DNA from 3 places in the Pradoshia sp. Z3_51 genome. Region 2 is predicted to be linked to each of the others. Evidence: riboswitches for the same ligand, from Rfam matches in the RefSeq annotation. Region 2 holds a riboswitch; each other region holds the start of a gene.
The links. A riboswitch is a leader RNA that binds a small molecule or an ion and turns the genes downstream of it on or off. The one in region 2 is predicted to bind cobalamin.

Region 1 (10,773 bases), on a different contig from region 2:
TGAACATATCCAGCTTGGTTTCAGAAGACTAAGCATCATTGATATTGAATGTGGACATCAGCCCTTAACGTATGAAAATGAACGCTATTGGATTGTTTTTAACGGAGAAATATACAACTACTTGGAATTGAAAGTAGTGCTGGAAAAGGAAGGCATGGCGTTTTCTACAAATTCAGATACTGAAGTAATCCTGGCGGCATTTGTTCAATATGGGGAAAAGGCAGTTGAAATGCTTCGTGGGATGTTTGGGTTCGTGATTTGGGATAAACAGGAGAAATCTGTTTTTGGTGCCCGTGATCCATTTGGGATTAAACCATTTTTTTATAAGGAAGATGGGGATAAGACCTATTTTGCTTCTGAAAAGAAAAGTATTATACACGCTATAGAAAAACAAGAATTGGATCATGTGTCTCTGCAGCATTATCTTACCTTTCAATTTACTCCAGAACCAGCAACGATGACAAAGTATGTGAAAAAATTATTGCCTGGACATTGCTTTACAAAGAAAATTGGAGAACCTATGGAAATCCGCCAATATTGGAAAGCGGAATTTAAACCTATTCTGCGCAGTGAACCAGATTGGATTAAAGAAATTCAAGATGTGATGTATGACAGTATCAGCATGCATATGCGCAGTGATGTACCCGTTGGTTCATTTCTTTCAGGTGGAATTGATTCTACAATCATCGCATCCATAGCTAAAGAATTTCATCCTGGAATTAAAACATTCTCAGTTGGATTTGAACAGAATGGTTTCAGTGAAATTGATGTAGCTAAAGAAACAGCTGACAAGCTTGGGGTAGAGAATATCAGCTATATTATATCGCCGCAGGAATATATGAGGGAACTGCCGAAAATTATGTGGCATATGGATGACCCGTTGGCAGACCCCGCTTGTGTTCCTTTATATTTCGTGGCAAGGGAAGCGCAAAAGCATGTAACGGTTGTTCTGTCAGGTGAAGGAGCGGATGAATTATTCGGAGGATACAATATTTACCGTGAGCCTCAATCCTTAGCCATATTTAATAAAATTCCTGTACTTATGAAAAGAGCGCTAAAAAGAATTGCTGCCATGATGCCTGAAGGGGTAAAAGGCAAAAGTTTTATAGAGCGCGGCTGTACGCCGATTGAAGAACGCTATCTTGGAAATGCCAAGATGTTTATGGAGGAAGAGAAGGGGCAATTATTCAAATTATATAAATCAAAGCTGGATTATACTACGATAACACATCCGTTCTACGCAGAAACACCCGAATATGATGATGTGAGCAGAATGCAGTATATTGATATTCATACATGGCTGCGCGGAGATATATTAGTAAAAGCTGATAAGATGACGATGGCACATTCTCTTGAGCTTCGAGTGCCATTCCTTGATAAAAAAGTATTTGAGGTGGCATCCGGAATTCCAACTGATTTAAAAACTGCTCATGGAACGACCAAATATATACTTAGAAAAGCTGCAGAGGGAATCATTCCTGACCATGTATTAAATCGTAAGAAACTTGGTTTTCCAGTCCCTATCCGTCATTGGTTAAAAAATGAAATGTATGAATGGGCGATTACAATAATAAAAGAAAGCCAAACAGATCATTTGCTGGATAAGCAAGTCATTATGAATCTGTTCAATAATCATGTTACAGGTAAAGCGGATAATAGCCGTAAACTATGGACTGTATTGGTATTTATGATATGGTACTCTGTATATGTCGAAGAAAAATATCCTTTCCAGGCATTAGCTGAAAAGGATATGATAAGTGACCCAATCCATTAATCTTTATAGGTTATAGCCTGTTTTCCCATTTGCACCCACGCTTTTTCAAAATCAGCGGAGGGTGCTTTTTTATTTTTAATTCCTGTTAAGGGATCGTTAAAATAAATATAATGCTGATCATATCCCGTCACTACGACAGAATGCTCCTTATAAGTAATCGATATTTTCCCATTTGGTGTTTTCCAAGTATGGAAATAGGATGGATCCAGTTTTTCATAGGCTGTATTTATGATAACCCAGACGGGCCGATTGGTTGAGAGATACTTTTTGATTTGGTTGAAATCTCCATTGGTAAAATCGATTATTTTGCCAGGCATATAATGCTCAGCAAGTTTTTTTATAGGCTTATGATACACTCCGAGGCCAGGTTTATTAGTTGAATACATATCTCCAATAAATCCATCATTAGGATCACCGTAATGGATTTCACCATTTATTTTTTTTATTTTAGCTGGATTTTTTTTTATTTGCTGGGCAAGTTTTAATTTATCAGCATCCAATCCGGAATATTGAAGAAGCATAGCCAGGCTGGTTACTTCACATCCTCTTGGGAGCTCGGGCTGCTGTTTAACGATCGGCACATCAAGAAGTACTTTATCTTTGGCAGGAGGTTTTGCAAGTCGATTATCTTTGGTAATAGAAGTTGTTAAGCTTACTGACTTATCAATCATATTATTAATTTGATGAGCAAAGGAGTAATTTGAGTTATAGACCTTCCAGCCAGTATACAGGAAAGTGCCTATCAAAGAGATAACAATCAAAATAGATAGTGGCTGATATTGACGCCATAGGACCAAAATGATTGAAATGATACTAAATAACATGAAAATCAAAATGAAAGTATTCATAATCCTACTCCTGAAATTGATTTTAAAAAGGTGTATCATTTATAGCTAAATAATAAAGGGAATGGGTATACAATAAAGAGTATACCCTAATGAGGAATGATAATTAGTTATTCTCTTTTAAAGGTTGTATACTTGAATAATAGCGTGCTTTTTCTGCGTATTCCTTATTTATTCTTTCCATGTCTTTACGATCATCATCTGTTAATTCACGAATTACTTTAGCAGGTCTGCCGAAAGCGAGTGTGTTTGGTGGGATTTTTTTACCTTGAGATACTAAACTGCCTGCACCGATGAAGGCACCTTCTCCTATTTCAGCTCCGTCAAGAATAATGGAGCCCATCCCAATCAAAGCATTTTTCTCCACATGGCAACTATGGAGAATGACTTGATGGCCTATCGTTACATTATCTTCCAGTACTAATGGGTTGTTGGGACTTTGATGGAGGACTGAGTTATCTTGAATATTAACATTTTTACCGATAATCACAGGAGCGACATCACCTCTAATGACTGTGTTAAACCAAACACTTGAATTTTCACCGATTGTGACATCACCACTGATAACTACATGATCCGCTAAATAAGCAGTTTGATCGATGGAAGGAATTTTATCTATATATTGATATAATTTCATTACAAAACCTCCGTTTTCTACTGTAAAATAGATAGTTAATAAAAGTGTACATATAAAGCGGTACAGTGTAAATAAAATAAAGCTAAACATCATACAGGAGGAGTTCATCTATGAAAAAGTGGGAAGCTGAGGGGAAAGCCTATGGTGTAATCGTGATTGTTCACGGCGCCATGGAGCATTCAGGCAGATATAAATGGTTAATTGAAAGATGGCTATCAGAAGGGTATCACGTAATTATTGGAGATTTGCCAGGTCAGGGAATGACTTCACGTGCAAATCGAGGGCATATTGATTCATTTGAGGATTATATTGATGAGGTTGATTCATGGGTGAACGAGGCTTATACATTTGGTTTGCCTGTATTCATGCTGGGTCATAGCATGGGAGGACTCATCATCATTAACATGCTTCAACTTAAAGAATATAATTTAGCGGGTATTATCCTATCTTCACCATGCTTTGGAACATTAATTCATCCTCCAAAATTACTTGAATCCATGTCAAAGGTTTTAAATCTTGTTTATCCTACATATAAAAAACCTTCAGGATTAACGGTTGAAATGGCAACGAGAAATCCAGAAGTTATTGAATTTGATTTGAACGATTCACTCTACATCACAAGTGTATCAGTCAGATGGTATCGTGAATTAATTTCAGCTATGAAGGATGCCTTTGATTTTGATGAGGATTTCCCGGATATTCCTGTTCTTGTTATGCAGGCAGGGGACGACAAAATAGTGGACAAGGCTATGGTTAGAGAATGGTTTAACTACTTTCCGGCATCCGAAAAGCATTATAAAGAATGGCCTAAGCTGTATCATGAAATATTTAATGAGCCAGAGAGAGAAGATGTATTTCTATATGCAAAGAGCTTTATTGAAGCGAGATTGCGCAATATAGGGTATATCGTTTAAGGGGTTAGGAGATGGGACACAAATGAAATTACCCACTAGTGATATCAGCTTAGTAAAGAATGTATACAGAAATGTATTTCCAGTTGTTCATCGGGAACTCGCGAGTTGGCAGGCAAAGGCAGAAAAAATCCCTAATGAAGAGCTGCGTACACAGGCCTTATCCAGTATTGCCCACAAAACTTTTCATTGCGAGGGTGGTTCTATATTAGCTCTCGCAGCAGGTGAAAAAAAAGATGATGTCATTCGATTTATTGTTGCGTATCAAACAATCAGTGATTATCTTGATAATCTATGTGACCGCAGTACCTCACTTGATCCTAATGATTTTACGCTATTGCATCAATCTATGAAGGATGCTCTTAATCCGGAGGCCCTGACGAGAAATTATTATGAACTCAGAGAGGAGCAGGAAGATGGCGGGTATTTAGTCGAGTTAGTAAAAACCTGTCAATCTGTTCTTTCAAATATGGTGCATTATCAACATATCGAGCCTTTTTTGAAAAAGCTTTGCACCTTTTATTGTGATTTACAAATACATAAGCATGTTACGTGGGAAGAACGGGTACATAGATTAGAAACCTGGTTCAATGAAAATAAACAGCAGCTTCCAGAAGGTTTGTCATGGTATGAATTCAGTGCTTGTGCAGGATCTACTCTGGGCATCTTTTGTTTAGTTTCATATGCAGTGCGTGATAATTTTACTGAACATTTGGGGAAAGACATATATGAATCTTATTTTCCTTATGTGCAAGGATTGCATATTATGTTGGACTATTTTATTGATCAGGAGGAGGATCGCCAAGGCGACGATTTAAATTTCTGTTTTTATTACGAAACGGAAGAGCAACTGATTGATAGACTTTGTTATTTTGTTGAAAAAGCCAATTTAGATGTCACAAAAATACCGGACAGCAAGTTCCACAGCATGATTAACCAGGGATTATTGGGTATTTATCTAGCCGATTCCAAGGTGAAAGACCAGTTGTCGGTTAAGCAATATACTAAAAAAATGTTAAGCCTGGGTGGCCGTTCAGCGTATTTCTTTTATTGGAATAGTAAGCTGTATCATGCGTTTAAGAGAATGAAAAAGAATAGGCGAGTCTAGCATTCAATACTAAGGGGATGGAGCAGAATGGTGAAATTAAGTATTCTAGACCAGTCACCGCGCTCTGTTGGAGAGCCTTCAGAGCAGGCACTTGCTAATACGGTCAAACTGGCAAAATTGGCTGAGGAGTGGGGATACTCAAGATTTTGGGTCAGCGAGCATCATGATAGTCAAGGCTTGGCAGGATCTTCGCCTGAGATATTGGCTACATGGATTGCTGCTCAAACAGATAAAATAAGAGTTGGAACTGGCGGTGTTATGCTGCCTCACTACAGTGCTTATAAAGTAGCTGAAAACTTCAGAGTATTATCTGGTTTAGCTCCAGGAAGAATAGATTTGGGAATAGGCAGGGCTCCTGGAGGGATGCCAAGAGCAACGCGAGCGTTGCAGGAGGGGAGAGTACAAGAACTGCATCGTTTTCCTGACCAGGTAGATGAGTTATCCTGGTATCTCTATGATCAAATACCGGAATTGCATCCTCTATATGGGTTATCGGCGACACCTACCATTACATCTCCGCCGGAATTGTGGATGCTTGGATCTAGTTCATCCAGCGCAGCTCTTGCAGCCCATAAGGGTATACCCTATAATTTTGCTTTGTTTATTAACAGTGAATATGCTGAAGAAAATATGAAGCATTACCATGAAGCATTTCGACCTACAGAGTTAATACAGAATCCATCAGGTATGGTTACTGTATTTACAGTTTGTGCAGAATCGGACGAAGAGGCAGAATATCTGGCTGGTTCACTGGATTTATCGATGCTGTTTCTTTCACAGGGAATTATAAGAGAGGGAACACCTCACCCAAAAGAAATTAATGAAATGTCATTATCGCAGTTTGAGAAAGCTCGAATTGATTACAACAGAAGCAAGATGATTATCGGTTCTCCTAAAATGATTGGAGAAAAAATTAGAGAGCTGAGTGAACGCTTCTTTACAGATGAAATTATGCTTGTGACAATCACCCATTCATACGAGGCTAAAGAGAACTCCTTCAGATTAATTGCCAAAGAACTGTTGAAATAATAGTGGATTTGCCATTAGTCAATCAATCTATTAGAATAAGAATAAAATCTAATAAATCACTTTAAAAGTGCCTCGGTACACGAGGGTAAAAGGGAAAACGGTTCAAATCCGTTGCAGCCCCCGCTACTGTACTTACTAAATCACAAGTCTGATTTAGTAAAAGCCAGGAAACCTGCTTTTAGAGTTTTAGTACTTATTTTTCGGAGGGAGAAGTAGGCTTATTGTATTCACAGGCGTGAAAAAGTGAATCCTTAGCTCAATATCATCCTGAGCTAAGGATTTTTTATGTGTTGTAGCTTATAATCTTGTTTTAAAGTGCATGAATAATCCGAGGTTCGCCGCCAGGAGTAAAGAGGAATTGAAGTATAAGTTATGAATAATAAAAATAGAACAACCGGTATTTATTTTGGGAGTATCCTGTTTTTGCTGCTCGCTGCGTTGCTCGGCCTGTTTATAGGCAGCGTGGACATGTCATTTAAAGATATACTTGGGATTCTCTTGAAGAACGTGACCGGCCAGGAATCCTTCTATACAGGTCCAAAAAATATAGAAATGATTATTTGGAATATACGATTACCCCGGGTATTAATCGCTTTATTTGTAGGTGCCTCACTGGCACTTGCCGGTGCTGCCTTTCAGGGGCTTTTGCAAAATCCACTCGCTGATCCATATACTATCGGAATTTCTTCCGGTGCATCGGTTGGGGCAGTGATTGTTCTATTCTTTAATATCGAATTTGCTCTTTTTGGTCAGTTCACATTGCCGCTTGTTGCAATCGTGTTTAGTTTTATAACCTTGTTTATTGTATTTGGTATTACAAAGGCAGCTAGTGTTACCTATGCAAATGAGACCATTATTTTAGCCGGTATAATTATGAATTCATTCATTGGCGCTGTGGTCTCACTTATCATTGCGCTATCCTCAGGAGATCAAATGAGGGAGGTATTAAACTGGCTGATGGGCAGTGTGGCTATGAAAAATTGGGGACACGTCAGTATATTGATTCCCTTTTTTATTATAGGAGCTTCCATAATTTTATATCATTATCGTGAACTAAATGGGATGGCTCTTGGAGATCAATCCGCTCAATATAATGGTATCGATGTGAAACGAAAGAAAATAATCATTATTATCGGGGCTGGACTATTAACGGGTGCAGCAGTTGCCGTATCAGGAGCTATTGGTTTTGTTGGACTGGTTATTCCACATCTTGTTCGCCTTCTTGCTGGTGCTGATCATCGCCACTTACTGCCATTATCCATGATTATTGGAGGTGGATATCTCGTATTGGCTGACTTGATTGCACGTACGATTATCAACCCGCAGGAATTACCAATCGGTGTCATTACTGCCTTAATCGGTGCACCTGTATTTACAATCTTACTGATTAAAGAACGCATAAAAAGAAGGAATTTGACATGTTAACCGTAGAGAGCCTCAGTGCAGGCTATCATAAAAATAAGCAAGTGCTTCAGGACTTTTCTATTAAGGTTGAGAGCGGAGAATTTTTTGCTCTTCTTGGTCCAAATGGAAGCGGTAAGACGACATTGATTAAAAGTATATTGGGAAAAATGGAATATAAAGAAGGGACTTCAATCATTAATGGGAAAAGGACCTCATCCTATAAAACCGGAGAATTGGCTAAAATTGCTGCCGTGTTAAGTCAGGAACATATGGTGGGTATAGATTTTACGGTGGAAGAAATCGTACTATTAGGCAGGTATCCTTATCAGGAGAAGGGATTTTTTAATCATTACCGTAGTGAGGATTACGCAATTGTTGATGAGTGTCTTGCTCAGACAAACACGCTGAAATTTAAGTATACATACTTTTCGTCATTAAGCGGAGGGGAAAAGCAACGTGTCCTTTTAGCAAAGGCTTTGGCCCAGCAGCCAAAGCTCCTGTTTCTCGATGAACCTACAAATCATCTGGATGTAAAGCATACAATCGAATTGTTAAATTTATTAAAGAGGCTCCAGCTTCAAAATGGGCTGACGATTGTCGCCATCCTCCATGATTTAAACATGGCAGCTTTATATGCAGATAGATGTGCTTTGCTTAAGGATGGAAGGAAGGTGGCGGAGGGTGGAATAGATTTACTTTATGATGAAACATTGCTTTCATCTGTATACGAGGTAGATTTGGTAAGTCGCCCTCATCCTATTACGGGAACACCGCAGATCTTTTTTACCCCTGAGAACTATAAATGATTATATATAAAAAGTGTGAGCATCCATAAGCTCACACTTTTTTAACGTTTTTCGATAGCGATAATAAATGGCGGATTGTTTTTTTGATTCATAAATCGGTATTCCAGCACATGGGCCGTATCCTGTGGAAGCTCTGTAACGAATTTGATTAATTCGTCACGTTCAATGTCTCCGCCGGGATGACCGTGATAGATGACAAGAACTATGATGCCTTCAGGCTCCATAATTTTGAGTAATGACGTTACAGCCTGAATCGTAGTAGGAGCGGTTGTAATAATTTCTTTATCGCCGCCAGGCAAATAGCCTAAATTAAAGATTGCGCCTGTAACAGATTTGCCAGTTGGGATAAATTCCTGTAAACGCTCATGACCTGCGTGAATTAGTGTTACCCGCTCCTGAAGCTCATTTGTCATCAGTCTCTCTTCCGTTTTTTGCAAGGCAGATTCCTGAATGTCGAAGCTGTATACATGTCCATCCGGACCAGTTAAATTTGCTAAAAATACGGTGTCATGCCCATTGCCCATCGTACAATCAATGGCTATATCACCAGGTTTAACTGCTTTTTCAAGCAATAGTCTTGCGAAGGGAAGGATACGATCAAGCTTCATTTATGACAGCATCCTTACTTGGCACATAAAATTTACCTTGATAACTATTGCGACGCTTTAATTCAGCATCGATAGCATTTAATACTTCCCATTTATTAACGCTCCACATTGGTCCAACCATCAAATCAATCGGACCGTCACCGGTAATACGATGGACAATCATTTCAGGCGGAAGGATCTCCAACTGATCACAGACAAGATTGACATATTCATCTAACGAAAGGAATTCCAGCATTCCTTTTTCGTATTGTTTTACCATTGGAGTGCCCTTTAAGAGATGCAATAGGTGAATTTTAATTCCCTGTACATCCAGTTTAGCAACTTCTTTAGCTGTCTCCATCATCATTTCTGGAGTTTCAAGCGGCAGTCCATTAATAATATGGCTGCAAATGCGTATACCGTGTTTCCGAAGTTTGTTTACGCCCTCTACATAGGTTGGATAATCATGTGCACGGTTTATGATATTAGCTGTTTTCTCGTGAACAGTTTGCAGACCAAGCTCAACCCACAGGTAAGTACGTTCATTTAATTCAGCTAAATATTCTACAACATCATCAGGCAGACAGTCTGGACGAGTGGCAATGGATAATCCGACTACACCTTCCTCGTTCATGACAGTTTCAAATTTTTCCCGTAACACCTCGACTGGTGCATGGGTATTTGTATAAGCCTGGAAATAGGCCATATACTTGCCGTCCTTCCATTTTTGATGCATTTTTGCTTTTATATCGGCAAATTGTTTTTGCAAATCTTCAGCACGATTGCCGGCAAAATCGCCGGATCCAGCGGCACTGCAAAATGTACAACCACCAAAAGCTACCGTGCCATCACGATTCGGACAATCAAATCCACCATCAAGAGCTACTTTAAATACTTTGTGACCAAATTGATTGCGTAGATGATAATTCCATGTATGATAACGTTTGTCGTCACTTGCATATTGAAAAGGGTTAACCTGTTTCATTACAAAAACCCCCTGTTTAGATTTCAAGAACATAAACTCCATTTTACCACGCTGATGTATACTTTCCAATTGACTATTATTAGCAGCTTTAAAAATCACTAATCTTTTTAATTTCAAAGGGGCATAATGGATAATGGATGAGCTTTTGTAAACCAATCCAATGAAAAAAGGAGAGGGTATCTTTGGCTACACGAAAATCCATGGGTGAGTGTATGGAACGATGTACTAATGCAATTGAATTCGCAGAAGAGCAATATAAGGAGTCTGCAAAACAGGAGCACTACAATGAAGCAGGATATACCGAGGCATTGGTCAGATTGGAAAACTCATTTAATGAGTTAGAAGCAATGGATCACAGTGCAAATGATCAACAGCGTGATATGTTGAACCGTATGAAAATACAGGTTCAGGATATTCAGCATGCAATGGTTGTACGCAGGCGCTAAGGGGGTATTCACTATGCGGAAACGTTCTAAACATAATAATCCGGAACAAAAGACTCGTAATGGCATTAATAATCAAGATATCGAGGCTGGTGAAGATCAAGATATTATAAAGAAGGCTAAAAAGATGAACGAAGCATCTGGAGGCCAACAAACTAAAGCAACAGTTCATCCAAAGCAATACAAATAAACCAGCAGGCACAGTCTATATGGCTGTGCTTGTTGGTTTATTTGTATACAAGTG
Region 2 (10,773 bases):
GATGATGAACGAATTGTAGACCAAGCACTGGAGTATTTAAATTTAACAGATATGCAGGATAAGCTGTTGGATGAGTTATCAGGCGGTCAAAAACAACGTGCCTTTATTTCAATGGTTATTGCACAAGATACGGATTATATTTTATTAGATGAGCCATTAAACAATCTGGATATGAAACACTCTGTGCAAATTATGAAAATACTGCGCAAGCTGGTAGATGAGTTAGGGAAAACGGTTGTAATTGTCTTGCATGATATCAACTTTGCTTCTGTATACTCTGATCGCATAGTGGCGTTAAAGGATGGGCGTCTGATAAAGGACGGTCCAGCGCATGAGATTATTAACTCAGAATCCTTGCGTGATGTATATGACATGCATATTCCTGTACAAGAGCAAGATGGATGTCGTATATGTGTATACTTTAATTCACATTAGATTCTAAAATAGATTCTGGCCTTATATTTTTGGAACAATTGACAGCAGCAAAATCTTGTTCAAGTTAAGGGTCATACACTTAAGTTTCCATGAGGACTCTAAAATAGATTTTATTTTGGAGTCTTTTTTTTGTTAAGTATTTCTTTCGATAAGGATTTTTTATCTGATATTTAACTTTTTAAGGGGAGAAAATCACGAGAAGAATACGTAGTCATCTATGTCTAATTCTCGTTGGATCAGATGAAATAATAAAATTATTATCAAACACTTCAAAAGTGTTGACATATTTTGTGATTCTCATTTAGAATGAGAATGTCGATTGAAAATGATAATCGTTTTCAATTGAAGTACATATTTAGGGGGAGAACGAAGAATGAAGAAGTGGAAAATTTTAACTGCTATGGCGGCGTTAACATTAGCGCTGACAGCTTGTAATACAGGCGATGAGTCAACAACAGGGGACTCTTCTGAGACAAAACAAACAGAAGAAAAAGGAACTACTGAAAGTTCTAAATTCCCAATGACAGTATCTTCCTTAACCGATTCTCGTGAAGACGAAGAAGGTAAAACAACTACTTTTGAAGAAGTAAAATTAGATAAAATGCCAGAACGCATTGTAGCTCTTGATTATGGCTTTTTAGATACACTTGATGCATTAGGTGTTGAAGGAATCGTAGGCGTAGCTGCTGGTGGCGGTAAAGGAAATATGCCAGCGCATTTAAAAGAAAAATATGTTGCTGAGGGTGTTGCCGATGTTGGTACACTAAAGCAAATCGATTTTGAAGCAGTAGCAGCTGCTGAGCCGGATGTTATTTTCATCTCTGGTCGTCAAACACCATTTTATGAACAATTAAAAGAAATCACACCTAACGTTATTTTCATTGGTTCTGACAATGATAATTACATAGAGGCTGTATATGAAACAGTTGATTTAGCAGCTCAAATCTTTGATAAAGAAGAAAAAGGCAAAGAATTGAAAGCTTCATTACAAGAAAAAGTTGATGCAGTAAAAGAAAAAGCTGCTGGTTATGAAAATGCATTGGTAGCGATGTACAATGACAAGAAAATCTCCGGTTTCGACAATGGTGAAGATTCACGTTTCGCATATGTATATAATGACTTTGGCTTCAAGCCAGCAACAACTGATATCGAAGCATCTTCCCACGGTTCTGATTTCTCTTATGAGTCAATCCTTTCTGTTGATCCAGAAGTATTGTTAATTATCGACCGTACTGCTTCTGATGTAGAAACAATTAAAAAAGATATTGAAAATGATATTATCAAAAAAACTAGTGCTTACAAAGAAGGCAAAATTGTCTACTTAGACGGTGTTAACTGGTACTTCTCAAGTAACGGTGTAACGACTGAAGCAGAAAAATTAGATGAAATCTTAAATGAATTAAAATAATCTTCATAACAAGGAGCATGTCTCAAGTGGGGCATGCTCCTTTAATAAGGAGCGATTAGGTATGTTTGTTCAAATTCGTAAATGGATAGTGACAGAGGGCAATTCAGGCAAGGTATTGGAACGCTTCAAAAAGAAGCCAGATCAAGGTCCGTCGTTAATTGAGCAGCGTGAAGGCTTTATAAGTCGGGAGTTGTTAGTGAAAAAAACAACGCGTGGGGAAGAAGAAGTTGTCATGATTATCCGCTGGGAATCAGAGGAAGCATGGAAAGCATGGGAAAAGAGTCCTGAGCATATCGCTGGTCATAAAGCGAAAATCAAGGAGCACGGAGGTAAGCCTCCAAAGCCGGAATACGTAATCAATATGGAACATGGCAATTACATTGTAGTCGAATAAAAAAACAAAACGCCCCTAAATAAGGGCGTTTGTTTTATAATGTAAACCTTATTTCAAGTTAGAAAAGAAGCGTTACAGAATGATGGCCAGCAATTGTTTATCATTTTTAAAATTCAAAAGTTGGTGTGGACTCATCCATTATTTTAAAGGTGTATCCTTTATGTTTCAGACGGCGAATGATTTCCGGAAGCCCATCCACGATTGTTGTATTGCCGTTAAAATCATGCAGGAGGATATAGAGATTTTCTTTTTCACCTACCCCTTGCATAATTAATTTAAGTAATTTTTTTTCTGGAATTGGAGGATTTAATCCATCGTTAGCATCGCAGTTCCAATCATAATATTTATATCCTCTTTTTATTACCTCAGTCTTTAATTGATCCATTAAATCAGTCCCGGCATATTGTTTTGCGACATAGTTATTGGAGCCGCCGGGGAATCGTAGGATTTTCGGGCTTACGCCTACTTCCCTTTCCAAAAATTCTTCCAGTTGAGTAATGTCTTTAAAAAAAGTATCCTTGGATCGATAGATTTTGGAATAATTATGAGAATAGGAATGCAGTCCAAGAGCGTGTCCATTTTTTACGATATCTTTATATAAATACATATGTCCCGGGCTGGCTGTTCCCGTTACAAAAAAGGTTGCCTTAACATCCTGAACTTTGAGGATATCGAGGATTTCCTGTGTGATGTTTGAGGGACCATCATCAAAACTGAGGTAGGCTGTCTTTGCAAATGTTTCAGATGGAATAAGAAGCTGGATAATGAGCAATGTGAGAACAGATAGAGTACGCATAATAAACTCCTATGGATTAAGTGATTTTAATATAGTTTTTGATTCTTGTTAAAAAATATTCCTAAACGGAGTTGAATAATTGGGTAAAATGTTTAATAAAGAGATTGAACATGTATAATAGACATAAGCATTTTAGAAAGGTTGATAAAGATGATCGAGATACAAAGTTATACAGTTGAGAAACTGGAAGACCCGTTTGGTATCCTTTCTGGAGAAAGGTTCGAATATGTACTGGAGATTTCCGTTCCCGAGGAAGATGAACTATATACCGATAAGGGTCTTCTGTTGCGTGTTATATATGTAATGGATGAAAATCAGGACCAAATTTCAAAATATGAGTTTATAGAAAGTGAAACACAAAGTATTTTGGATTTTGAGCTTGAGGAAGATGAATTATCGATGGTTTTACAATTTTGCAGGGAACATACTGATGTTGAATATGAAGAAGAATGAAGATAGCTGATTATATAAAAAATATAAATATTGAATAGTGTAAGAGTGCCTTATTTATTAGGATAATAGGGAAACCGGTGCAAATCCGGTGCAGCCCCCGCTACTGTATACGCGGATGAAATGATTTGTAAACCACCGGCTCTTTGTTTAGAGCATGGGAAGGTAAATCAGAGTAAATTGATGCGTCAGCCAGGAGACCTGCTCTTTCTTTTGTATGTACTATTTTTCGGAGGGAAAAGTAGGCGTCCAATCCTGTTATTATAATGTGGATTTTCGCCTTAGCTTTTTTCGAGCTAAGGCTTTTTTATTATGTTGGAAAGGGGAATAACTATGCTAAAAAAGCAAAACTATTTATTTTTATTTATGCTAATGCTTACGCTATCTATGTTAATGTTTGGGTGTTCGTCAACTGAAGATGACTCAAACCAGAAGAAAGAGGTTTCTGAATCAACGTCCACAGCCTTTCCTGTTGAGGTAAGGGATGGATCCGGAGAAAGCATCAAGATTGAGGAAAAGCCGGACACGATCGTATCCTTGCTGCCAAGCAATACTGAAACGGCCTATGCACTAGGTCTTGGAGAGAAAATCATTGGTGTATCAGATTATTGTAATTTTCCTACAGAAGCTGCTGACAAACCTAAGGTCGGCGGGTTAGAAATCAATATTGAAAAAGTGTTGGAATTAAATCCGGATCTTTTATTGCTTTCTGCCAGTCATTTTAATAATGCTAAGGATACCATTAAACAATTCCAGACAGCTGGTATTGATGTTATTATCGTACCTGACGCCAATTCGTTTGATGGTGCATATGGAACAATTGAATTGATTGCTAAAGCAACCGGAACATCAGACAAAGCTGATGAAATTATTTCGGATATGAAAAAAGAAGTAGCAGAAATTAAAGAGAAAGCAAGTGCTATAAAAGATAAGAAGAAGGTTTGGATTGAAGTATCTTCCTCACCGGATTTATATACAGCGGCTAACGGAACCTATATAGACGAAATGCTTGATATCATTCAGGCAGAGAATATTGCCGCTGATCAAGAGGGTTGGGTAACAATGAATGAAGAACAAGTCATTGATCGCAATCCTGATGTTATTCTTACTACATATGGCTATTATATTGAAAATCCAGAAGAAAAGGTATATGGAAGAAAAGCTTGGTCCGAGGTACCTGCCGTTCAAAATAAGCAGGTTTATGATGTAGATAATGACACAGTGTCAAGACCGGGACCACGTTTAACAGAAGGCTTGCAATTGATAGCTGAAAAAATCTATCCTGAAATATTTAAATAAACATTTTCATTTAAGAGCCGCCCATTTTACTTTGGGAGGCTCTTTTTTTGTTGAAGAAAATAAATTAAATTTTCTAACAATTTTGTTGAAATTTCCCTTTTGTGTAGGTATGATGATACCAATACGTATTCGTACTCACACATGGGATTGGAATGATAAGAATGTTATATGTAAATGACCTGCCGACCGAAGCAAGAGATAAAATGCTATATGCAGCCCTGCAATTATTCACTACAAGAGGTTACAAGAATACATCAGTTCTGGACATAGTTGAGTATGCACATGTCTCGAAAACAACGTTCTACCAACAATTCGGCAATAAAGAGACTTTGATTGTTGCACTTTGTGAAAGTTTGATTGGAGAAGTTGCAGAAGAGATTAAGCTTGCAGCTTTACGGGAACCACGCATTGGTTATAAAGCATATGCCGGAATTCTTCGCTATTTGGAAATTTGCTTTTCCAATAAGGCTGTTGCCAATTTTATTTTACTCGAATCAGTCGGAGTTTCTTTCGAAGTAGAACTGGTCAGACGAGAAGCACTTAAAAGTTTCGCAGATCTTATCTTTTTTTTTGCTTACCAGGAGTTTCCGGAGAATGTGAATGAACAGGAAGTTAGGATCATCTCTCAGGCAATGGTTGGAGCAATCAATGAGGTCGTCATTCAAAAATTCCGGGAACCAAATCACCAAAAGACAGATGTAGAATATCTTGCTAGATTATTAAACCGATTGGTCATGCGCTCATTTAGCAGTCTCTCAAATTAATAAACTATTGATATGAAGGAGGGAGAAAGTTGGTTTCTTTTTTACCAAGTGAGGAAGAAAAGGCATTTGTTGATGTAGCAAAGGATTTTGCAATTAAAAAGATCCGTCCCTATGCCAGGCAAACGGAAAAAAATCAGGGTGTAAGTGAGGACGTGGTCAGAAAGTTGAGTGACCTTGGATTATTAAATTTGGAACTGCCTGAATCATACGGTGGCCTGGAATTGCCGCTCGTTTCCCAGGTACAGATTGTTGAGGCGCTTGCTTATGGTGACCTTGATACTATTCAGGGGCTTCCAGGAGCCGGGGAGGGAGCATCGTTTATTCGACTAAAAGAGGATCATAACGCATTTTCTTTTTATCAAACTCAGTGTGAAACGGGAATTTGCCCAACAGTCGCCTTTGTTTATCCCAATCAACATAAACTCCAAATTAAAAAAATAGACAATGGATACATCATTGATGGAGAAACGAGTCCGCTGAAAAATGCCAGAAAGGCTGAATATCTATTAATTGCAGGAACTGCTACTAATGGTGAAGCGGTGTTGTTCTGGATAGATCAAGACAATAATCATTCTTGGAGAGTGCTTGACGGTGATTATCGCTTGGGGCTATTGAGTGCCGGCTTTTCGAGAATTCAGCTTAAAGAAGTAAGCGTTTCCAAAAACAATATTTTGGCTAGTGGTGCCGAAGCTGAAACTTGGATGGATCAATCATTGAGCCGTGTACGTACGTTAGAGGCTGCAAAAGAAATTGGTGTTATGGCAGCTGCCCTTGATTACACAGTTGAATATACCTCCCAGAGAAAAGCGTTTGGGGTAGAAATCGCAAAATTCCAGGGTGTTTCTTTTAACCTTGCACAAATGGCTATCCAGACGGGTGCAGCAAGGCATCTTGTTTTATATACGGCAAAACAAATTGATGAAGGTGAAACTGATGCTGTTTTCCACAGTATCCAGGCACTTAAAAAAGCCCATCAATCGCTTCGATATGTAACAGATTCAGCTGTACAGCTCCTTGGTGGGCATGGATATGTTCAGGACCATCCTGTTGAGAAGTGGATGAGGGACGCTCAGGCACAAGTCGGTTGGTTTGAACAAGAGGGCGATTTAGAAATCAGGGCAGGAAACTGGATCATGTATGGTAAGGAGAGGGGGATGAGTAATGATCACATACGAGTTGACGCCACATCAAAGTCAAGTTAAGGAAGTGGTCCATTGGTTTGCTGAAAATGAAATGCGACCGGTATCCATGATTGCCGATCAATTAAAGAAAGTACCGGATGATTGGCTGGATAAAGTAAATCAACTCGGAATTTCTTTAAGCATGTCTTCTTTTGGAGAGTCCAATGATGATAAAAAGAAAAAAGATTTAAAAAAAGCGAAGGAGCGCCAAGGAAATCGATTGGGAGTCATTGCCTCTGAGGAATTAGGCTGGGGAGATTGCGCGATTGCCTTGACACTACCCGGGCCAGGGCTTGGAGGTCCGCCTGTTCAGCATAGCGGCACACCGGAACAAAAGGAACGTTTTTTATCCATTTTCTCCAGAGATGAGAAACCGAAGTGGGGAGCATATGCTTTGACTGAACCAGAGGCAGGTTCTGATGTATCCGGTTTACAGACGACAGCTGTTAAAGTGGACGGCGGTTATGTGATAAACGGGCAGAAGATATTTATTACAAATGGCAAAAGAGCTTCCTGGGTTGTTGTATTTGCTACGGTAGACCGCAATTTAGGTAGGGCTGGTCACCGGGCATTTGTTATAGAAAAAGGTACACCCGGCTTCTCATGCTCGAGATTGGCGGAAAAAATGGGTCTTCGTGCTTCTGAAACAGCAGAACTTGTGTTTGAGGATTGCTTTGTTCCGGATGGAAACCTTTTAGGTGGAGAAGAGGCCTATGTCAATAAAGCGAATGGATCAGGTGGCTTCAGGGTTGCTATGAAAACATTCGATAACACAAGGCCCATAATCGCAGCTATGGCTACCGGAATTGCAAGAGCGTCCTATGAATATACATTGGATTTTGTAAAAAGAGAATATCCTCAGCACGGCAATCATTATCATCAAGCCCTGAGACTCTTCTCAGAGATGCAGCAAAAAATTCAGGGAGCTCGTCTGTTAACCTGGGAAGCTGCCTGGAAAGCAGATTTGGGAAAACCGAATGCAAAAGAAGCAGCCATGTGTAAGGCCTATGGTGGAAAGATTGCTTTGGAGGTTACTTCAGCCTGTCAGGAAATACTCGGTCCATATGGTCTTGAGGGACATCTAGTCGAGAAATTATATCGTGACGCAAAAATTTATGACATTTTTGAAGGGACTAATCAAATTCAGCAATTAATTATTGCGCGTCATCTGTATGAACCATATGGTATTCGTGTGTAATGATTTTATAAATACGTTCAGGAGGTGGTGAAACGACAGGACAAAAATGCTGCATCTAAATAAAACTGAAAAATAAAAAAATATCCTTTAATAATAAAGGGAGGAATTTTAAAATGGGAAAAGCAATTGAAGATTATACATTAAGAGAGTCTTTTGAAAAAATTGAGGAAGCACTTAAAAACGATCCTCAGCCAATTCAAGGAATTACGACACGCTATCAATTCACAATCACCGGTTCCGAAGAAGGAATCTATCAGCTTAATATACACGATGGTCAGGCAGAGGTAGTCGAAGGAGAAGAAACACCAGCGGATTGTACACTCACCATGTCTGTCGAAAACTTCCGCCAATTCCTTCTCGGCAAACTAAACGGAACCGTAGCCTTCATGTCCGGCAAACTAAAAATCAAAGGCGACATCGGAAAAGCAATCAAACTAGAAGGAATACTGAAACAATATAACGTAAAGGAATATTTATAAGAAAGGCTGAGGCGACTGTTCAGCTCCGACAAGCATAAGAGGAGTCACGTAGGGAGGTGTTCTCCCTCCAGCAGTGGCTACACTTATGACTCGAGGAGCTAGGAGCCGAAGCTAGATCTCAAGAAAAGCTGGAGTGGCTTGCTCAAAAGCGAGGAGCATAAGACAGAGGCTCATAGGGGATGAACTTCCCCCGAAGAGGCTATGCTTATGTCCCGAGCTTTTAGCCACGGAAGCTAGATCTCGCTAAAAACGGAGACCATGTAAGGTGGACCAAAGACTAAAAACGCCACATCGTGTGGCAACGTCTTCGTGACCCTACGACGTGTAGGCCTAAGGGAGGTGTTTTATGAAACCTGCAAATTTGGTAGAGATGGTTTGGAGAACAGCCGAAAAAAATTCACAAAAGAATGGTTTTTTGGTTAAAGTAGCAGGTGAATATAAGGGGATCACATACAGGGATTTTTGGATACAGGTTTCACAAACGGCTGCCGGACTGGCACATTATGGGGTTGGCTTTGGTGATCATGTAGCCATATTATCTGATAATAATCCTTACTGGGCTATAAGCGATATAGCGATTATGAGTTTGGGTGCAGTCAGTGTGCCAATCCATTCAACTTTACCATCTGATCAGATTTCTTACATTCTCAGTAATGCAGACTGTAAGTTTCTTTTTGTAGAAAATCAAAAGCAACTGCAAAAGATTCTTGCTAATTCTACTCTCGATAAACTGATTATCTTTTATCCCGGTGATTCCTTAGCAGAAAAGAAAGAAGATATGCTGACAATGGAACAATTAATGTCAGCAGGTGAAAAACATCCTTTATTTAACTGGGAAGATGAGTTCCAGGCAATAACAAGAGATGATTTAGCAACGATTATTCATACCTCGGGAACAACTGGTTATCCAAAAGGTGCAATGTTAACGCATGGAAATATTTTATCAAATGTTGAAGGCGTTCAATTTTGGGTGTTGGAAGCCCGGCCTGACGACATCATGTTATCCCACTTACCACTATCCCACATATTTGAACGTATGGCAGGTCAATTTTTTCCTTTGTCAGTTGGTGCAACAATTGCTTATGCAGAAAATATTGATACCGTACAACAAAACCTTCTAGAAGTACAACCTACCATCCTAGTCAGTGTCCCATTGTTATTTGAAAAAGTATATGCCCAGGCTCAAAAGATGGTCGAATCCGGTACCCCTATTCGCAGAAAAATTTTTGACTGGGCACTTAAAGTCGGAAATACAAGATATAAATATTATTTATCCAGTGCTACAGATGTAATGGTTCGTAAAAGTGAACTACCGAAAGAGTTTAGGAGAAAGTGGAAAATAGCTGATAAACTTGTCTACCAAAAAGTAAAAAAACAATTGGGTGGAAGAATCAGAGGCTTTATATCAGGCGGAGGAGCTTTAAATCCAGAAATCGGGAAGTTTTTCTGGAGTGTTGATCTTCCGGTCCTTGAAGGATATGGCCTGACAGAAACCTCCCCCGTTATCTGCGTAAATCCGTTTTCCAGAACCAAAGTTGGAACAGTAGGAAAACCATTGCCGAACCTGGACGTCCATATCTCAGATGATGGTGAGGTACTTGTTAAAGGCCCAAGTATCATGAAAGGTTACTATCATGATGAAGAGGCTACCAAGGAACACTTTGAAAATGGGTGGTTCAAGACTGGCGATATAGGCGAGTTTGATGAAGATGGCTTCTTAAGAATTGTGGATCGAAAGAAGCGGATTATAGTACTTACTTCGGGGATAAATGTGGCTCCACAGCCTGTGGAAAATGCACTTCACCAAAGTATTTATATAGAAAATGCCGTTTTGGTTGGACAAAATCAGAAGTATGTAATCGTCTTATTAACTCTAAATTATGAAAATCTTAAGAGCTGGTGCAAAAGGAAGGGCATTCGTGGTTCTGTCAATGAGTTGGTTACGAATAAAAAAGTACAGGAATTGATTACGAGAGAAGTAAAATCCAATACTCATAAATTCGCACGCTATGAACAGCCCAAAAAACTAATCATTGTAACGAAAGAATGGACTGTGGAGGGTGGGGAGATGACTCCGTCCTTAAAGGTACGTTTTAAAGAAATAGAAGAAAAGTATAAAGAAGTTATTGAACAAATGTATGAAGAAGACGCATATACAGAGATCGAGGTAGCTGCTAATGAAGTAGCAGTTGGCCTGTCATTGCCTAAATCGAAAGGAGATTAATAAGTATGTCATTTTCACTGGAAGGAAAAGTAGCTCTTGTTACCGGTGCTATTATCCCGGCAACACAAAAGGTATTGGATAAGGCAGGTCTTTCCATGGATGATATCGATATTTTTGAAGTGAATGAAGCCTTTGCTTCAGTTGT
Region 3 (10,773 bases), on a different contig from region 2:
AAGCAAAATGTGCCTAGCCACGCGATAATTCTCTTCTTTCTCACAGACATCTTCCACTCCTCCTTCATTCTTCTCTTAGTAGGCAAACGATTGCATAAATTCATATATGTAATCGTTTTCATAATTACACCCTTCCATTCTAGTAAACTAGCTTTCTGAAGAACAGTTTACGTTTTCCTATTTTTAGAAGAATATGATTCAGAAATATGGACTTTATACCTATACCTTCATATAAAATACACGAAAGAAGATTTTCAGGCAGTTGAATCATTTTCCCTTACCAAAAAGATCCGTAATTCTTGAATAAGTCCTCTTTGACAGAAGGAAAGTTGCCCATCAACATACAAATGTCATTAATTATATGTATCTGCTACTATATTGCAGAATTCTCTTACATAATGGAGATATTTTTCACCCCAACAATAATCTGATTATTGATTACGAAGACATATTATCCCCCAAAGAATAATCGTGAAATATTCTAGCCATATTCTTAAACTCATGGCCCACCTGAAACATTCTTTGTACTTAAGTAAACTGAAGTACTTTATATTTTAAATCAACAAGCAACTAAGCTATCATTCTGTACACGAAGAAAGATGGTCTCTGCATCATACAGAAACCATCTACCCACCACGTAAAATTTTTATATGTTCAATAAAATGAAAATAGAACTAACTTTCTCTATTCATCATTGTTTAGGTTCATTTTTAACACATTCTATCAAAATAGATTCTCTTCTTCGTATGATTTACCTAAACCCCTATCTGAGTCAATATTTCAAAAGAGACAAAGCAGACAACTATTGAACTTCAAGATGAAGATCACCTGCTTTAACCTTTCCAGCCATTTTTAGGAGGCGGTGAATCGCAAGAGCAATCATAACAGGAAGCACCATCCCTATTCCTACATAGTTGAGGAATATGCCCATCCCTTGATTAGCTAAGATGTTTATCGGTGCAATCAACGAGCTTAGCCCCATCCCGCCTAGTTCATACGGTACTTTAAAATCAAAGACCATCGTAGCTATTGGCGCAGCAATTGCGGCAGCCGTAAACGCAGGTATAATGTAGATTGGGTTTTTTATCAAATTTGGAAACTGTACCTTTGGTGTCACGATTGATTGTGCAAGAAAGCCACCTAAATCATTATCTTTATAGCTCATTGCTGTAAAGGCTACAAATTGTACCGTACAGCCAATCAAGGCTGCTGCACTTGATACTGGGTCCAACTGCAGAGCAATCGCAAGCGCAGCTGATGAAGCTGGGGTCATTAATAAAAGACTAAATATTAAGGATAAGACAATCGATCCAATTAAAGGTGAGCCTTCTACAGAAGCTGTAATTTGTGCACTTATCCTTGTTAGTAATGGTGTTGTCACCGCTGCTAATCCAACTCCGGAAATCCCACCAATAAAAATAGCTGTAATCGGAATTGCCATAATGTCCAATTTTGTTTTACCAACCATCCTCTTGCCTATATATGTAGCGATGAGTGCAGCCAATACAGCTGATATAGGTTGTCCAGTGACAATCGTAAAAGCACCTTCTGCTGTTTTTTGAATAGCGGCTCCACCAACAGAGGCACATGCCATTGCACTAAATTGTACTAATGAGTTACCTCCAAGCTGATAGGCAATCCCTGCACCAAGAGCAGGCGCAAGCAAGACCTTTGCCGCTCCTCCAATAGTAAGGAATATTTGCCAATCAAAGTAACCCCCAATTGATTCGAATAATAGACCGATTCCTAATGTTACTAAAACGGCATTTGCGATTCCCGTAGATGCCTTATACATTCGATCAATAATATATTCTTTTCTCTTCATCCCCATCGCCCCTTAGTAGTTAATTAAATATTCTGAAAAATAAAGGTGTTATGTTTTCTTTTTTCTGCATCCTTCCTTTATTGGAGATATTAGTATTTAGATATATTAACACAAATAAAATATAAATAGCAAAATATTTTGAAAATTTAATATAAATAAGTAAATTTGTACTTCGAAATAATTCCATAACGCTTTTATCAACTAATTTTCCCGGTTTATATTAAACTTTTAACCCACAGTTATAGTTGGTTTCTGGCATATTTTCCTTTTTCACTCTCCACTTTCCACAGCCTATAATTCTATTTTTAAATATAATCTAGTTTACACATTTTTATTTATGAATACTTACTAATAATTTCAGTCATAAAGTATCATACAAACAGACAAATATACAAAACTTGTTCTACCTTTTAAGCAGTGCGAAGTATCTATGAATGATTTAGAGGATTTCTATCTAAAATAGGTGCTACATCTAATCTTTTTGGTCCAAAAAAAGGATTTCCGCACTTTTACGGAAATCCTCGCTCTTCTTTATAATGATAATGTTAACTTGATTGTCCCATCATTCATCTCATACGATTTAATTTTTCCAACAGGTATCTTTTTGACGATACCCCAGGAATTAAAATCCATTTTAATCGTCTGATTTGTGTAATTTGAAAATGGCGGACTGTTAAAAATTTTAATTTCATCTATCTTTATATCAATCGGCTTCATACTCTCAATTTCAAAAATAATCACTCTTTTTTCCATATGAATTGGTTTCAGGCTTATCATATATGAAACATTTTTATCTGTTTTACCTCGAATGTTCAAATGGCCTGTTGTTATTTCTACTTTTATATCTTTTTGGCCAGACTGTCTTTTTATTAGTTGTTCTAACATTACTGGCTTAATAGGAACGGTCACTCCATTTTTACTTATTTCGTTAAATTTCTGTTTAAATTTATCCAGCACGGTGGCACTCCTAAAGTATTTAGTTTCCGGTTTAATTAAACTCAAATTTTACTTCTGCTTGTTTCTTTTTAATATAACTTAATCGTAACATGGCTAGAATTACATTCCCTACTAATGTGTCCTCTTTTCATCCATAAAAAAGCACGATTCTTTCTTTGGTTATGAAAGAATCGTGCTTTTCTTTTTATCAAATCATACATTCTCTCTTCATTAAAAATGGATAACAAGATCTATCTAACTCTATTATTTTAGATGTAGGCTTAAACATTCATTTCTTTTTCACAGCATATGATTTACTGACAAAAGGAATTTCCTGTATGCCGTTCACCTGATTTACATAAACAGCCATCACAAAACAAACATTTGCGAGCAATCCTAGGAAATCAAATAAGATGTCTAGCACTTCTCGCTCTTCACTAACTTTATGCAGGGCACGATAGGATTTCTTGGCCTCACTGCGTACGACATGAAGTGCGCATGCAGCGTTGCTTCCTTGCGGTAATACGAATTGTTTTACCTTTTCCCCTGTTTTCTCAACATAAAAATCATATCTATCACTCAACCACTGTAAATCTGCTTCAGTTATCGCCAATTTTCCGCGCACAGAACCGTTCACATGATAGCATAGCGCTTGAACCTTACGAAGGTCATCAATGACTGCTTGCTCTTTCTCAGTCAATAACGGGAAAACAGCTCCAAGCCTTGTGGTTAAACTATCAGTGCGAATCTCATAATCAACTAAACAGCTTTTTTCTCTCATGAATGGATAACTGGAGTAACGCCAGTCTTTTTTCAAGGTTCATTCCCCCTTATTTAAAACTTAGGTTTTAGTATGAAATAATGGTAACTCCGCGACGCCTTCACATAGAAGGCCATCGCACATGAATTCTTCATGCCTCCCCTTTTATATCTATGGCATAAGGAATCATCTGCCTTTTTCCAAAATAGGAATCATTGTATGTATACGTATGAGTTTTAAAAATACGCATCAAGTTAAGATCCGTAATGACTTGTTCGGGTTCCCCTGCTGCAACGAGTTCTCCATTTCCCATAAGTATGAGTCGATCACAATAGCGAGTGGCTAAATTAATATCATGGATGGCCGCGAAGACAGCCTTTCCCTCTTTTACAAGCTCCCGGATGACCTCGGCAATTTGGACCTGATGATAAATATCCAGATCTGAAGTTGGCTCATCCAACAAAATAACCTCAGAATTCTGAGTGATGGCTTTAGCTAAGAAAACAAGCTGACGTTCTCCTCCTGATAGGGATGTGATATAACGGTCTCTCAAATGATGAATTCCTGTTTGTTTCATCGCTTTCTCTGCCAGTTGAGTATCATCTTTTTGTGAGAATTGCCATTTCTTCCGATGCGGATGCCTTCCCATAAGTACTACCTGACTCACTGTAAATTCATAGTCAAGGACCGTGCTTTGTGGCATATAGGTGATGGCTTTGGCCACTTCAAGAGTAGTCATCTCAGAGAGAGTTTGATTCTTGAATTCTATTGAACCTGCAGTTGGCTTTAACAATCCAGCCATTAAACGAAGCAAAGTAGATTTTCCGGTACCATTCGGACCAATCAAGCAAGTGAACTGGTTAGTTTCCAAAGAGATATCCATTGCTTTTAAAATCACCTGCTTCCCACGACTAAAGCTGAGTTTCTCCACATTCAAAACAGCTGCCATCTCATAGTTCCCCCTTCTTTTTATTCTTTAAAATTAAATAAAGGAAAAACGGAGCGCCGAAAAAAGCAGTGATAATACCGATTTGAATCTCAGCAGGCCTGATGGCCAAACGGGAGATTAAATCAGCTATAATTAAGAAGCTCGCTCCCCCAAGGGCACTGGCCAACAGCAAATTCCAATGGGAGGGCCCAATGATCATACGGATCATATGAGGGACAATCAAACCAACAAATCCGATGGCTCCTGTTAATGAAACACTCATTCCAGTCACTAATGAAGCAGTAATTAACAACAGATTACGGGTTCGCTGAACAGAAATCCCCATATTTTGTGCCTGTTCTTCACCCAGCAGAAAGATATCCAAGTCGTTTGCATAGTACAAAAAGAGACAAATCGAAAATAAAACAGGGACAATCAATAGTTGCACATGACTCCAATCACGCCCGTTTAAGTTTCCCATCATCCATTGGACAATCTGCTGCATTACTCCTGCATTCGAAAAAGAGATCAGCAGGGAAGTACTGGCTGACAAAAATGAACTAATCGCAATACCCGTCAGTAGCAACGTCAACACTGAAGTTTTTCCATTGTTCGTCGCAATCAAATAGATTGTAAACAGTGTCAAGGCAGCCAGGATAAACCCCATTAACGGGACGAAAAGAGAATGGACAGCTGACAAACCAAAATAGATGGCCAGCACTCCTCCGAACGCTCCGCCTGAAGATACACCAATAATTCCCGGATCAGCCATCGGGTTGCGAAAAACACTTTGCATCACAACTCCCGATATAGCCAGACCTGCCCCAACTAATCCAGCTACAACAACCCGCCCCAGGCGAATCTGAACGAGGATTGTTTCATACATCGGGTTATAGTCAAACTCTATAAACGGAAGCAATGAGAGTAATACTTTCACAGTTTCCGTAAATGGAACGATGACCCCGCCATACATCGTTGCTAAAAGCAACGATGCGAGCAAGGAACAAATCAGGATTATGAAAATAAGTACCTGTTTAGACTGTTTAAAAGCCATATTATTCTCCATAAACAACTTTATAAATATCTTCTGCTCCCTCAATCACAAAATGGGATGCCGTTGTTAAATTTGCACTGTCTATTACATGCACTTCATTATTCTTAAAGGCCTTCACATTTTTAAGAGCCGGATCCTTTTTCCATTCCTCGACGAATGTTGCTTTTGAGCCATCATACTGCCAATCACTTGTAATAATCACATCTGGATTTAACTCAACTAATTTTTCCTTTGAAAGATTCGGATAATCAGGATACTCTTCACCGGTAATGCCCGCTTCTGTAATGGCATTTATCCCGCCTGCTAAGGTGATGATTTCTCCTATTGTAGTATTCTCAGTAACTGAAGAATTTTGCTGTGTCCAGTAAACCACTCGTTTTTTATCTGTTTGTGCTTTTGCTTTCGTTTGTAAATCTGACATCCTCTTTTTGACATCAGCTATGATTTCTTCTGCTTTATCTTCTTCGCCAACAATGGTACCAACCTCCATTAGACCCTCCAATACACCTGATATAGAGGAATCATCTTTAAGTTGGTAGGTGGTGATGTCTGCAGCATCAATTTGTTTAAGAACCTCAGGATCTACATAGGAAGGAATCAGCACTAAATCAGGCTGAAGTGACAGCACCAATTCAGATGTAACTGATTCAATTTTTGTATCAATTCCATCTGTTAGATCTGCTACATTCGAAATCCCTGAGTCTGTCGACATTTTCGTAACCGCTGCAATCCGTTCCTCTTCTGCCAATGGCAATAAATATTCATCAATGGCCAACGTTGTTGAAACAATCCTTGAAGGTTTTTCTTTTATTGTTACCTTTTCTCCACGACCATCTGTCAGTGTTTTCGGATACTCGCTAGTTTCCTGGTTTGTTTCATTTTTCTGGTTGTTTACTGTCTCATCATTTCCGCATGCAAACAATGCAAAAACGGATAAGAACACCAAAAGTGATAAGCTTGCAATCTTTTTCATCTCACTATTCTCCCTTTTCCAAAATTTATTATATTTAGCGAATTCACGCTGAAATATTAAACATAAAAAAGCCTGTCTTCCCGGTTAAGGAAAACAGGCTTGATTCATGCACAGACAAAAAAACGCTGTCAAAATCAGCGCAAAGACACAATCATCTCTACGTTCGCCATCCCTTTTCCCACCGAAAAGTAAGCAATACACATTCATAAGCAGGTTTCCTGACTCTGAGCTTCACTTTACTCTCACACCTTCCCTCATTTAAAGGTGGTCACGTGATTTCATCAGCTCTTACAGTAGCGGGGGCTGTTCCAGATTTACACTGGATTCCCTTTTACCTCACAATAGTGAGCACTTATGATTGTTTTAAATTTTCGTATTATTAATATATCATGTTGAAAATGTAAACGGAAGATATTTTCGATATATAGGAATTCTCATAAATATAAACAAGTGAAATGACTGTTTTAATTGACCAACTGAATTACACGCATCTTCTAGTCGATCTATCACTTTTATCACCATCCAATATATGGATTCCCTTTCTGTCCAACCCATATATCGGATTGCTCTAACAACGCTCCTATTTTAAGAAGCCAATCTTCCCTTCCCTTTGGAGCCATCAATTGCACTCCAAGGGGTAAGCCAGAATCTGTCATATGAACAGGCAAGCTAATCGCAGGCTGTCCGATGATGTTCGCCAACTGTGTAAAAGGCGTATACGTTAAACTTGGTTTAAACATTTCATAGACCATTGCTAACTGTTCAGAGGGTTTTAGTTCATTTACTTTCAATAACTGCAAGCTCTGTTCATCCGTATGCGTCAATTCGCCCACCTTTGGAGCTGAGAAAGCTGTTGCCGGCGTCAAATACAAATCATAATCCTCATTGAACCTGGCCATTTGTGCAGCTGCCGTATCCCATTCAGCTAAACTGCGTGTAAATTGAACAGCTGATACATTCTGCCCGGCAGTTCTGAGTACCCATGTGACTATCTCTATATCATTAACGGTAATCGGCCGTCCAATGGCTTCCTCAATGGACAGTATATCTGCTGCCATTTCTCCGCTATTCATAATATAGTAATTTTCCATAAGGCGGATTCCATCTACCCCATTATCACATTCTTCAACGGTGAACCCTGCCTGTTCCAGCCATTTGACTGTCTTATGTACCGCTTCTACAGCTTCTTCACTAACGGGTGTTCCCACCGGAGACTTTGTGGAAAAAGCAATTTTAAACCTTTCCTTCAATGGATTCGAAAGCTCCTTCAAATAGCTCCCATTATATAAAGGTACCTGAAAGGCAGTATCCGGCTGAATGATTTGCAAGGCATCCAGCATAGCTGCACTATCACGAACCGTTTTGGTTAAGGCAAAATCTACCGCAGCTCCATGCCATTGGCGGCCCACACCTGGACCAACGGGTGTCCTTCCCCTTGTTGGCTTCAAGCCTACTAATCCAGTGAATGATGCCGGTATACGAATAGAGCCGCCGCCATCACTGGCACCGCTAATTGGGACCATACCTGAAGTTATACTGGCTGATGCTCCGCCGCTTGATCCACCCGATGAATGCTGCAGGTTCCATGGATTACGTGTCGCTCCATATACAGCTGGCTCAGTAATATTTTTCAGACCAAACTCCGGAGAACTCGTCTGTCCAATAATGACAAATCCTGCCTCACGAATTTTTTTCACAAAATTAGAATCCCGTTTAGCAATCCGATTTACATGTAATTTTGAACCCGCTGTAATCGGTTCGCCTTTAATAGATTGTGATAAGTCTTTTAATAAGATAGGTACTCCTGCAAAAGGTCCGTATATAGATTCAGACTTTCCAGTTTCCATCATTGCCTTTTCGAATCTAGTTCGAACAACTGCATTTGTTTTAGGATTTAGTTCATTTATTTGTTCAAATGCGTCCTCTATTAATTCTATTGCGGATACTTGTTTTTCCTTTACAAGCTTCGCTAACCCAAGTCCATCATATTGGGTATAACATTTAAGATTCATTGCTCCGACACTCCTACTTTTTGGCTACAAATCCTGTTTAGTGTTCTGTTTTAATGCTTTTTTCGTATATAGAATAATACTTATCATTTCAACATTAAATTTTATAGGTATCAATCAATTCATACAAGCGTTCCAGTCCATCTTCTTCCTCAAAATTGTTCATTTTATCGATAATCATCTGTTTGTTTTTAAATATAGTTTCTACCTTATCAGCTAACGTGTTTAACGAAAGCTCATCCTCTTCAATAACATAGGCAAAACCCTGCTTTTTAAATGATTCAGCATTCATGATTTGATCGCCTCTGCTGGCTTTCCTTGATAACGGGATTAAGACCATTGGAATTTTTAAACTTAAAAATTCAAAAATAGAATTTGAACCGGCCCTTGAAACAGCCACAGCTGTCATAGCCAATATATCTGCCAAGCCTTGGTTAATATATTCAAACTGAGCATATCCATCACGATGTAGGGTGGAATCTACCTTTCCTTTTCCGCATAAATGAATGACATTAAAGGTTTTGAGCAATCGATCCAAGTCCTTACGCACAGCCTTATTCACTGCTTCAGAACCCTGACTGCCTCCCATGATCAATAATCCAGGTTTCCTTGTATTAAATTGGCATATTTTCATTCCAATCGATGGGTCACCCTGACGCAGTTCATCTCTTACGATGGGCCCTAAGAAAAAAGACTTTTCTGCAGGAATATGATTTTTAGCCTCCGGAAAGGTATAACAAATTTTTTGAACAAAAGGCAATGATAGCTTATTGGCCAACCCTGGTGTAATGTCTGACTCATGCGAAATGATCGGTACTTTTCTACTCGCCGCAGCAAGAATGACAGGAACGGAAACAAAGCCACCTTTTGATAAGATTATGGACGGCTGTAATCGCTTAATAATCTTTCTTGATTGCATAAAGCCTTTCAAAATATTAAAAGGGTCTTTTACATTTTTTATATCCATATATCTGCGAAGTTTACCTGTGGATATTGGAAAATAAGTGACACGATCAAACTCCTTTATCAAAGAGACTTCAATTCCCTCTTTAGATCCTATATAGTAAATCTCCCAATCCCTTTCAATCAAATAGGGAATGAGCGCCAAATTGACAGCAACATGCCCAGTTGATCCCCCACCTGTTAAAATGATTCTTTTTTTCATTTTATAAACCTCCGACAAATTTAAACGAGTCATGGAAAGTAACCATTAATATGTATGCTAAGACATGAAATCTAAATTTTATTCTCTCCTATTCACCTTGCTAATCAAAAACGGAGATGTCATCAGTGACTTACTTCCACACCCTTGTGATATTGCTTTGATCCTCATCTATCTTTAAACAATACACATCGGGATTAGTCAGACCCAACCAAGTTTCGTAACCAAAGGATTCATCCAGATGATTTAGGATTAAAGTCAGTAAGTTACCATGTGTTACGATTAATATATTGAGATTCTCGCTATCCAATGCCTCCTTTATTACAGTAAAACCTCTTTTAGCAGCCTCATTGCTGGATTCTCCTCCGGCTAATTTAACATCGCGTTCCAAAAACGATTGGTATAATCTATTTTTCCAATCAGGTAAATCATGTCCAGATAAGATCCGTTCCTTTAAACGATCATCATATTCGAGCTGTATATTCTTTTCTTCAGCAATTGCTTCAGAAGACTCAATTGCCCTTTTATATGGACTGCAGACTATACGCTCTATTGAAATAGAGTTAAAAAAATCAGCTAGTTCCCTCGCCTGTATTTTCCCTTTTTCTGTTAAATTACATTCAGAACCCTGTCCGGTAGCCTCACAATGTCGAACTAAATATATGTATTTCAACACGACACTCTCCTACTCCCTATAAATTTTATTTACTATATTCTACCATATAAGGAATTCCATTAGAGCTTTGGTTAGTACGTCATCCTATTGTTGATAGTTAAATAAAAAATAAGTACCATTAAAATATAGAAATATGAATTCTTAAAACAAGTAGTGCTGAAGCACCTAGTCTTGTACACTCATGTAAATTCTAAATATTTGAGATGCTTGGGATTAAAGATATTGGGATTCTATCTATATATCAGAATAGGAGGATAAATAATGAAGCAATATCACATAATTGTCTCTGGGATTGTTCAAGGTGTAGGATTTCGCTATTTTACTCTGCTTACAGCAAAAGATTATGATATACACGGGTGGGTGCGTAATTTAGTAAATGGTGATGTAGAAATTGTTGCACAAGGAACAGAAGAAGCATTGGATCATTTTCTTGGCAAAATTAGAATAGGC

Region 1: linked by a shared signal. The riboswitch ahead of AC4BHA_RS09215 (FecCD family ABC transporter permease) and the one ahead of AC4BHA_RS12590 (ABC transporter substrate-binding protein) in region 2 are both predicted to bind cobalamin.
Region 3: linked by a shared signal. The riboswitch ahead of AC4BHA_RS06690 (ABC transporter substrate-binding protein) and the one ahead of AC4BHA_RS12590 (ABC transporter substrate-binding protein) in region 2 are both predicted to bind cobalamin.

Annotation. Positions count from the first base shown of each region.
Region 1 covers NZ_JBZAJC010000003.1:431,188-441,960, reverse strand. Annotated here, with positions in the region: gene asnB (asparagine synthase (glutamine-hydrolyzing)) at 1-1,774, shown strand, start outside; gene AC4BHA_RS09240 (C39 family peptidase) at 1,771-2,622, opposite strand; gene AC4BHA_RS09235 (gamma carbonic anhydrase) at 2,726-3,256, opposite strand; gene AC4BHA_RS09230 (alpha/beta hydrolase) at 3,367-4,170, shown strand; gene AC4BHA_RS09225 (tetraprenyl-beta-curcumene synthase family protein) at 4,193-5,275, shown strand; gene AC4BHA_RS09220 (LLM class flavin-dependent oxidoreductase) at 5,303-6,304, shown strand; cobalamin riboswitch at 6,353-6,498, shown strand; gene AC4BHA_RS09215 (FecCD family ABC transporter permease) at 6,677-7,729, shown strand; gene AC4BHA_RS09210 (ABC transporter ATP-binding protein) at 7,723-8,514, shown strand; gene mnmM (tRNA 5-(aminomethyl)-2-thiouridylate-methyltransferase MnmM) at 8,556-9,122, opposite strand; gene mnmL (tRNA modification radical SAM protein MnmL/YtqA) at 9,112-10,086, opposite strand; gene AC4BHA_RS09195 (YtzC family protein) at 10,269-10,532, shown strand; gene AC4BHA_RS09190 (glycogen biosynthesis protein GlgD) at 10,546-10,719, shown strand; gene AC4BHA_RS09185 (hypothetical protein) at 10,735-10,773, opposite strand, start outside.
Region 2 covers NZ_JBZAJC010000006.1:12,133-22,905, reverse strand. Annotated here, with positions in the region: gene AC4BHA_RS12615 (iron ABC transporter ATP-binding protein) at 1-435, shown strand, start outside; gene AC4BHA_RS12610 (siderophore ABC transporter substrate-binding protein) at 809-1,843, shown strand; gene AC4BHA_RS12605 (antibiotic biosynthesis monooxygenase family protein) at 1,905-2,237, shown strand; gene AC4BHA_RS12600 (polysaccharide deacetylase family protein) at 2,344-3,033, opposite strand; gene AC4BHA_RS12595 (DUF6509 family protein) at 3,184-3,486, shown strand; cobalamin riboswitch at 3,513-3,706, shown strand; gene AC4BHA_RS12590 (ABC transporter substrate-binding protein) at 3,817-4,782, shown strand; gene AC4BHA_RS12585 (TetR/AcrR family transcriptional regulator) at 4,935-5,546, shown strand; gene AC4BHA_RS12580 (acyl-CoA dehydrogenase family protein) at 5,576-6,748, shown strand; gene AC4BHA_RS12575 (acyl-CoA dehydrogenase family protein) at 6,708-7,925, shown strand; gene AC4BHA_RS12570 (SCP2 sterol-binding domain-containing protein) at 8,039-8,404, shown strand; gene AC4BHA_RS12565 (AMP-dependent synthetase/ligase) at 8,751-10,628, shown strand; partial or broken gene AC4BHA_RS12560 (hypothetical protein) at 10,664-10,773, shown strand, end outside.
Region 3 covers NZ_JBZAJC010000002.1:626,798-637,570, reverse strand. Annotated here, with positions in the region: gene pulA (type I pullulanase) at 1-50, opposite strand, end outside; gene AC4BHA_RS06715 (PTS sugar transporter subunit IIC) at 803-1,831, opposite strand; gene AC4BHA_RS06710 (hypothetical protein) at 2,357-2,782, opposite strand; gene AC4BHA_RS06705 (hypothetical protein) at 3,051-3,578, opposite strand; gene AC4BHA_RS06700 (ABC transporter ATP-binding protein) at 3,673-4,470, opposite strand; gene AC4BHA_RS06695 (FecCD family ABC transporter permease) at 4,472-5,503, opposite strand; gene AC4BHA_RS06690 (ABC transporter substrate-binding protein) at 5,505-6,476, opposite strand; cobalamin riboswitch at 6,668-6,847, opposite strand; gene AC4BHA_RS06685 (amidase) at 6,992-8,488, opposite strand; gene murG (undecaprenyldiphospho-muramoylpentapeptide beta-N-acetylglucosaminyltransferase) at 8,583-9,650, opposite strand; gene AC4BHA_RS06675 (histidine phosphatase family protein) at 9,781-10,320, opposite strand; gene AC4BHA_RS06670 (acylphosphatase) at 10,585-10,773, shown strand, end outside.